Geomonas sp. RF6: one gene and its partner. The protein of the gene in region 1 interacts with the protein of each later gene in a pairwise test. Links are inferred from orthologs where the notes say so. Each region holds a gene or a part of one and is shown on either strand. Other genes may lie near its edges. The genes, in order: eno and rpe.

Evidence for each region.
Region 2: the proteins of eno (region 1) and rpe interact in binary tests that used the Escherichia coli proteins (3 or more experiments, as listed by UniProt). The link is inferred for Geomonas sp. RF6 from one-to-one orthologs.

The regions. Positions count from the first base shown.
Region 1 is NZ_CP087999.1:3,310,350-3,313,557, reverse strand. Bases 205-3,097 are described here. They hold eno (phosphopyruvate hydratase), read left to right. Parts: upstream 205-952; coding sequence 953-2,242; downstream 2,243-3,097. Other genes in these bases: LPW11_RS14300 (methyl-accepting chemotaxis protein), read left to right, coding at 2,459-3,097; LPW11_RS14310 (HD family phosphohydrolase), read right to left, coding at 205-684. Also shown: more of LPW11_RS14310, read right to left, coding at 1-204; more of LPW11_RS14300, read left to right, coding at 3,098-3,208. UniProt on the Escherichia coli protein: Catalyzes the reversible conversion of 2-phosphoglycerate (2-PG) into phosphoenolpyruvate (PEP). It is essential for the degradation of carbohydrates via glycolysis.
Region 2 is NZ_CP087999.1:1,473,700-1,477,012, forward strand. The notes cover bases 265-3,262. They hold rpe (ribulose-phosphate 3-epimerase), read left to right. Parts: upstream 265-1,429; coding sequence 1,430-2,095; downstream 2,096-3,262. Other genes in these bases: rsmB (16S rRNA (cytosine(967)-C(5))-methyltransferase RsmB), read left to right, coding at 265-1,327; LPW11_RS06355 (NUDIX hydrolase), read left to right, coding at 2,092-2,748; LPW11_RS06360 (endonuclease III domain-containing protein), read right to left, coding at 2,753-3,262. Outside these bases: more of rsmB, read left to right, coding at 1-264; more of LPW11_RS06360, read right to left, coding at 3,263-3,313. UniProt on the Escherichia coli protein: Catalyzes the reversible epimerization of D-ribulose 5-phosphate to D-xylulose 5-phosphate.

The DNA of each region.
Region 1 (3,208 bases):
GTTCAGGAGCCGTGCCCTGGAGAGCTCCTTTCTCGCCTCGGCAACCCCGATGACGGAGGAGTAGTCCCCTCCGGCGAGTTCCTGCCTGCTTCCGGCGCTCATGACGAGGATGCCGTGGGTGCGGTCCTTCGCGAAGTCCTCGCTGTCCGCCACGATGCGCTGCCGGTAGAGGGGCGCGAGGTTCTGGCTCACCGCCGAGAGGAAGGCGCGCTGCTCCTTCACCCGGGCCAAGGAGAGGAATTCACGGTCGCGCAGTTCCACCCCGAGGGTCTTCGAGACGACGTCGCGCCCCGCCCCCCCCTGCACCTGCGCAAACGCCTTCTCGAGGCGGCGCGGCACCTCCAGCGCGGCGTTGGCGTCGAGGGTGTACACGTAGGGAGCCGCACCCTCCGCCTCGGCACGCTTCTTCTCGGTGAGGAGCATGTCCTCGATGAGGTAGTCTTGCGTCGCACGGATATCGGAGGTGGCAATGTCCCCTTCCCGGTAGCTCACTGCCATGAAATGCGGGCTGGGAATGATGAGGAGGGCGAGGAATGCGGCGGTGAAGAAGAGAAGCAGGACGCGGGTCCGTTTCTGGTTCCTCTCAGCGGAGAGACCTGCCGCCATCGAATCGAGACAGGTGCCGCATACCCTCAGAAGCGGGCTCTTTTGTTTTTTTTGTTTATCGCCGCTTTCGGTGGGCATTAGAGTATATGGTTTCCCCTGGATTTAACCAGTAGCTGGGAGATTGGGCAAACAAGAGCAGAATATAGTCCTTTTCGGGAAGAACTGTCAACGGAAACCAATGACAATGCCGGGGTGCGCCCCGTCACGGGACCTGCGCCCGTGGCGTTACTCGTTAAGGAAACCTTACCGATAAAGCTTTCATTTGGCAAAAAATGTGCTATATATCCTCAGTTTCCTACACGGGCACGCGCTGCCCGTTAACTATTCATATCCAAGGAGGGGAAGAATGAGCCAGATAACCGACGTGTACGCGAGGGAAATCCTTGATTCCAGAGGCAACCCGACCCTGGAAGTGGAAGTGTTTCTTGATTCCGGCGTCATGGGGAGGGCGGCCGTCCCCTCCGGAGCTTCCACGGGAGAGCGCGAAGCGTTAGAACTGCGTGACGGCGACAAGGGGCGCTACCTCGGCAAAGGTGTGCAGCAGGCCGTCAACAACGTGAACGACATCATCTCCGACGAGATCAGCGGGATGGACGCCACCGACCAAGCGGGGATCGACGCCCGGATGCTGGCACTGGACGGAACGGAATTCAAGAGCAAGCTCGGCGCGAACGCCATCCTCGGCGTATCCCTTGCCGTGGCGAAGGCTGCCGCTGAAGAAGTCGGCGTCCCCCTGTACCAGTACCTCGGCGGCGTGAACGCGAAGGAGCTGCCGCTGCCGATGATGAACATCATAAATGGCGGCGCCCACGCCGACAACAACGTGGACATCCAGGAGTTCATGATCATGCCCGCCGGCGCCGAAAGCTTCAAGGAGGCGCTGAGGATGGGTGCTGAGATCTTCCACGCCCTTAAAGCGGTACTCAAAGGTAAGGGGTACAACACCGCGGTCGGCGACGAAGGTGGCTTCGCACCGAACCTGAAATCGAACGAGGAAGCGCTCGAGGTCATCGTGGAGGCGATCTCCAGGGCGGGGTACAAGCCGGGGGAGGACGTACTCCTCGCGCTCGACGTCGCCTCCTCCGAGCTGTACAAGGACGGCGCGTACATCCTCGAGAACGAGCCACAGCCGAGAAAGACCGCGGACGAGCTCATCGACTTCTACGAGAACCTGGTGAACAAGTACCCGATCGTCTCCATCGAGGACGGCATGGCGGAGAATGACTGGGAAGGGTGGAAGAAGCTCACCGACCGCCTCGGCAAGAGGGTCCAGCTGGTGGGGGACGACCTCTTCGTCACCAACCCGAAGATCCTGAAGGAAGGGATCGAGAAAGGGATCGCCAACTCCATCCTCATCAAGTTCAACCAGGTCGGCACCCTCACCGAGACCCTCGACGCCATCGAGATGGCGAAGCGCGCCGGATACACCACCGTCATCTCGCACCGCTCCGGGGAGACCGAGGACACCACCCTCGCCGACCTCGCAGTTGCCGTCAACTCCGGGCAGATCAAGACCGGCTCCCTGTGCCGCACCGACCGCGTCTGCAAATACAACCAGCTGCTGCGCATCGAAGACGAGCTGGACGAGGTCGCAGTCTTCAGAGGGAAAGACGTTTTCTACAACCTGAAGAAGTAGCTTTTCCATCGCGGGAGCCCCGTTCACCGGGGGCTCCCGCACATCATAGCACCCCCTCCCCCGCTGCACCGCTTTCCCCGTCCCCCCTTTTTGGCTTCTTCATCCGCAGCTCCATTTTCTAATCATCAGCATCATTAATTCACCTTAAGAATCTTCCGGCTCTGCCGATATCTGTACTATCGGCAATTCGTCAACGCTCTGCGGGAGGATCGTCACATGAAAAAGGCGAGTATAGGTTTCAGGCTGGCTGCAGGATTCGGAGGGATGGTACTGCTCCTGGCGGTCATGGCGCTGGTATGTCTCTCGGCGCTGGCGACGGTGCAGAAGTCGGGGAGCACCGCGGTCAGGGCGAGCGCACTCAGGGTCGCGGCCGCAAGCGACGCCATGGCGCAGCTGCAAAACGTACTGAGGAGCGTGGATGCCGCCGTGAAGGCGCCGGACCACCTGGCGCAGCTGCGCGAACGGGAAAAGGTACAGGGGGCGCGGGCGAAGTACCGCGAGGCGCTGAAGGCGCTGGAGAGCGGGGAGAAGCGGCCGAAGGGGATCGAGCTCCTGCAGAAGATGCGCACCGCGCTGCACCCTGCGGCAGCAGCGAACGACAGGGCGGTGCAACTCGCCGGGGCAGGAAAGGGGGAGGAGGCCCTGCAACTCCTCCAGGATGAGGGAGCCCGCCGCAACGCCGCGGTCGCCAAGGCGTTCGAGGAGATGTCCGCGTACCAGAAAGAGCAGGCCGAGCTCTCCTTCCGCCAGTCTGAGGATTCGTACGCCAACGCCAGGAATGCCGTACTCGCCGTTGTAGTTATCGCGATAGTTGTCGCATGCGCCGTCGGCGCCCTCATAACCAGGAGCATAACCGCGCCGATCGCGGAGATGGTGCGCGTCTTCAAGGAGATGAGCTCCGGCGAGGGGGACCTGACCCGCTCGATCACAATGTCACGGCAGGACGAACTGGGAGAGGCGATCTCC
Region 2 (3,313 bases), 1.8 Mb from region 1 along the record:
TGAAATCCTGCTGCGCATCGAAAAAGAAAAGTCCTTTGCCGATCTCCTCATTGATCTCGAACTCTCCAAGGGCGCCATTGTCGGAGCGGACCGCGGGCTGCTGACCGAGCTGGTCTACGGCGTGCTGCGCCGCCAGGGGACGCTCGACCACATCCTCGGGCAGTTTTCCAAGCAGCGCCCGGCAAAGCTGGAACTCACCGTCCTCCTTCTGCTGAGGCTGGGGGCCTACCAGGTCTTCTTCCTCGACCGCGTCCCGGTTTCCGCCGCGGTGAACGAGACGGTGAACCTCGCGAAGGAGATAGTGCCGCGCGCTGCAGGTTTCATCAATGCCGTACTGCGCAACGCCCTCAGGGGAAAGGACGGGATCACCTACCCCGATCCTGCGACGCAACCCGCGGAGTACCTTGCCGCCCGCTACTCGCACCCCACCTGGCTCACCCGCCAGTGGTGCGACCAGCTTGGTTTCGCCGAGGCGGAGGAACTGGCGGCCGCCATGGCGGAGCCCGCCCCCCTGACACTCAGGGCGAACACGCTGAAGACGGACAGGGACGCCCTGGCGGAACGGCTGGAGAAGGAAGGAGTCTCATGCTCCCCCACTCGCTGGTCAAAGCAGGGGGTGCGTATCAGCAACTCCGGCCCCATCACCAGGCTCCCCTCCTTCGCCGAGGGGCTCTTTACGGTACAGGACGAGTCGAGCCAGCTCGCCCCCCTCTTCCTCGACCCTCAGCCGGGGGATCGCGTCCTCGATGCCTGCGCCGCGCCGGGGGGGAAAACCACCCAGATAGCGCAGCTCATGGGGGACCGCGGCGAGATCTGCGCCTGCGACATGCACTCGAAGAAGCTGCGCCTGATAAAGGAGACCTGCGACAGGCTCGGGATCCAGAGCGTGCGGACCTTCACAATGGATGCGGCGATTCCCAGTCCCGCTATTTCCGAGGTGCGCTTCCAGCGCGTCCTCGTCGACGCCCCCTGCTCCGGACTCGGCGTCCTGAGGCGCCACCCGGAAGGAAAATGGTGGCGCACCCGGGCGGAGCTTCTGAACCTTGCCACCGGGCAGCTTGCGATCCTGGAAAACCTCGCGCAATACCTGGAGCCCGGTGGCACCCTGCTTTATGCCACCTGCTCTACCAGTTTTGAGGAGAATGAAAACGTGGTGCAGCGCTTCCTCGCGGGGCATCCGGAATTCGAGGCGGAGAACCTCGCCGCCCTCTTCCCTGAGTACTCAGAGCTCATGACCAAAGAGGGCTATTTCAGGAGCTGGCCGCACCGCGGCGGCATGGACGGCTTCTTCGCTGCAAGACTGAAAAAAAAGGGATCGGAAAATTAGGGACACAGTCGGTAGCAACGTCCCCTCCCGTCACGGGAGGGGGAACCTCAATCACAACCACTACGACTTCCCAAAGAACCCGAAAAAGCACAGGGAGAACGCATGAAAAAGATAGCTCCGTCGATACTTTCCGCCGATTTTTCCCGCCTCGGGGAAGAGGTTGCCGCCATCGAGGCGGCCGGCGCCGACTACGTGCACGTCGACGTGATGGATGGACGCTTCGTGCCGAACATCACCATCGGGCCACTCGTGGTGGAGGCGGTCCGCCGCGTCACGAAGCTTCCTCTCGACGTGCACCTGATGATCGCAGAGCCGGACCGCTACGTGGAATCGTTCGCGAAGGCAGGAGCGGACATCATCGTCGTCCACGCGGAGGCAACCCTCCACCTGCACCGCACCGTGCAGCTCATCAAGTCCCTCGGAAAGAAGGCCGGGGTGTCGCTCAACCCCGCCACGCCCCTGAACCACCTCGAGTACGTCCTCGAGGACCTCGACCTGGTGCTCCTCATGACGGTAAACCCGGGCTTCGGTGGGCAGTCCTTCATCGAGGCGTGCATCCCCAAGATCCAGGCGCTGCGCGGCATGCTGGACAAGCGCGGGCTGGAGACTGAGCTGGAGGTGGATGGCGGGGTGAAGATCTCCAACATCGGCCGGATAGCCCACGCCGGGGCCGACGTCTTCGTGGCGGGAAGCGCCGTCTTTGAAAGCCCCGACTACGCCGCCACCATCGCAGAGCTGAAGAAAAAGGCGAAGGAGCCGATCCTGTGACCTCGCCCGCGCCCCCGGCACACCCACGAAACGGTGCGACGGGGGCGCCCGGCTTACCTTCTGCGCTGCAAAAGGCGCTCGCCGCGCGCGAGCGCGTGCCGCTGGAGCCGGGATCGGTGCCGGCAGCAGTCCTTCTTCCCCTCTTCATTCGCCACGGCGAGTACCACATCCTCTTTACCAAGAGGACCTCGCACCTCACCCACCACAGCGGCGAGATTTCCTTCCCCGGAGGCGTTGCTGAGCCTGAGGACCGCGATCCCGTTCAGACCGCGCTCCGGGAGACCCACGAGGAGTTGGGGATTCCCCCCGAAGACGTGGCGGTGCTCGGTATCCTCGACGACTTCCTCTCCATCCACGGCTATCTCGTTACGCCTGTTGTGGGAGTCATCCCGGCGGATCTCTCTCTCACCGTGAGCGAGCGGGAGATCGAGCGGGTCATCGAGGTCCCGCTGGGCCACCTTCTCGGGGAGGGGGCGATGCGGACGGAGCACTGGCCACCGTGGAAGGAGGGGGTGAAGCCGATGTACTTCTTTACCTGGCGCGGGGACGAGATCTGGGGACTGACGGCGAGGATTCTGAAGCAGTTTCTGGATGTCGTGGTGAAGTTGCCGGATGGGGTGGGAGTCTTCGGCGCCGGAAGCGCGCGGGCGTAATGATCTATGCTACGAGCCGCGGGAGCGCCAACAGCGGGCACCCCTCGCAGAGAGGCTTCTTCCTGCAGTGCTGCTTGGAGTGCTCCACGATGAGCGCGTGGTACTCGTTGAAAAGCTCGGTCTCCTCCGGAAGCGCGTCCATGAAGAAGGAGCGCACCGTCTCGTAGTCGTCCTTCTCCGAGATGAGCCCCAGCCGGGAAAAGAGCCGCCGCGTGTAGGCGTCGACGACGAATGAAGGTTTCTCCCCCGCATAAAGGAGGATCGAGTCGCAGGTCTCCCTCCCGATGCCGCGCACGCCGAGGAGCTCATTCCTCAAGCTCCGCCAGTCACGGTCGAACATGAGGTCGAGGCTCCCGTGGTAGCCTTCCACCAGGTACCCCAGAAAATCCTTCAGCCTCTGGCTCTTTATCCGGAAAAATCCCGCCGGACGTATCAGCTCCGCGAGCCTCTCCACCGGGAGTTCCCACAACCCCGCCACCGTCAGCACCCCCTCCCCTTTCAGATTCGCGAGCGCCTTCTCCACGTTGTTCCAGTTCGTGTTCTGGGTGAGGATTGCCCCCACGCA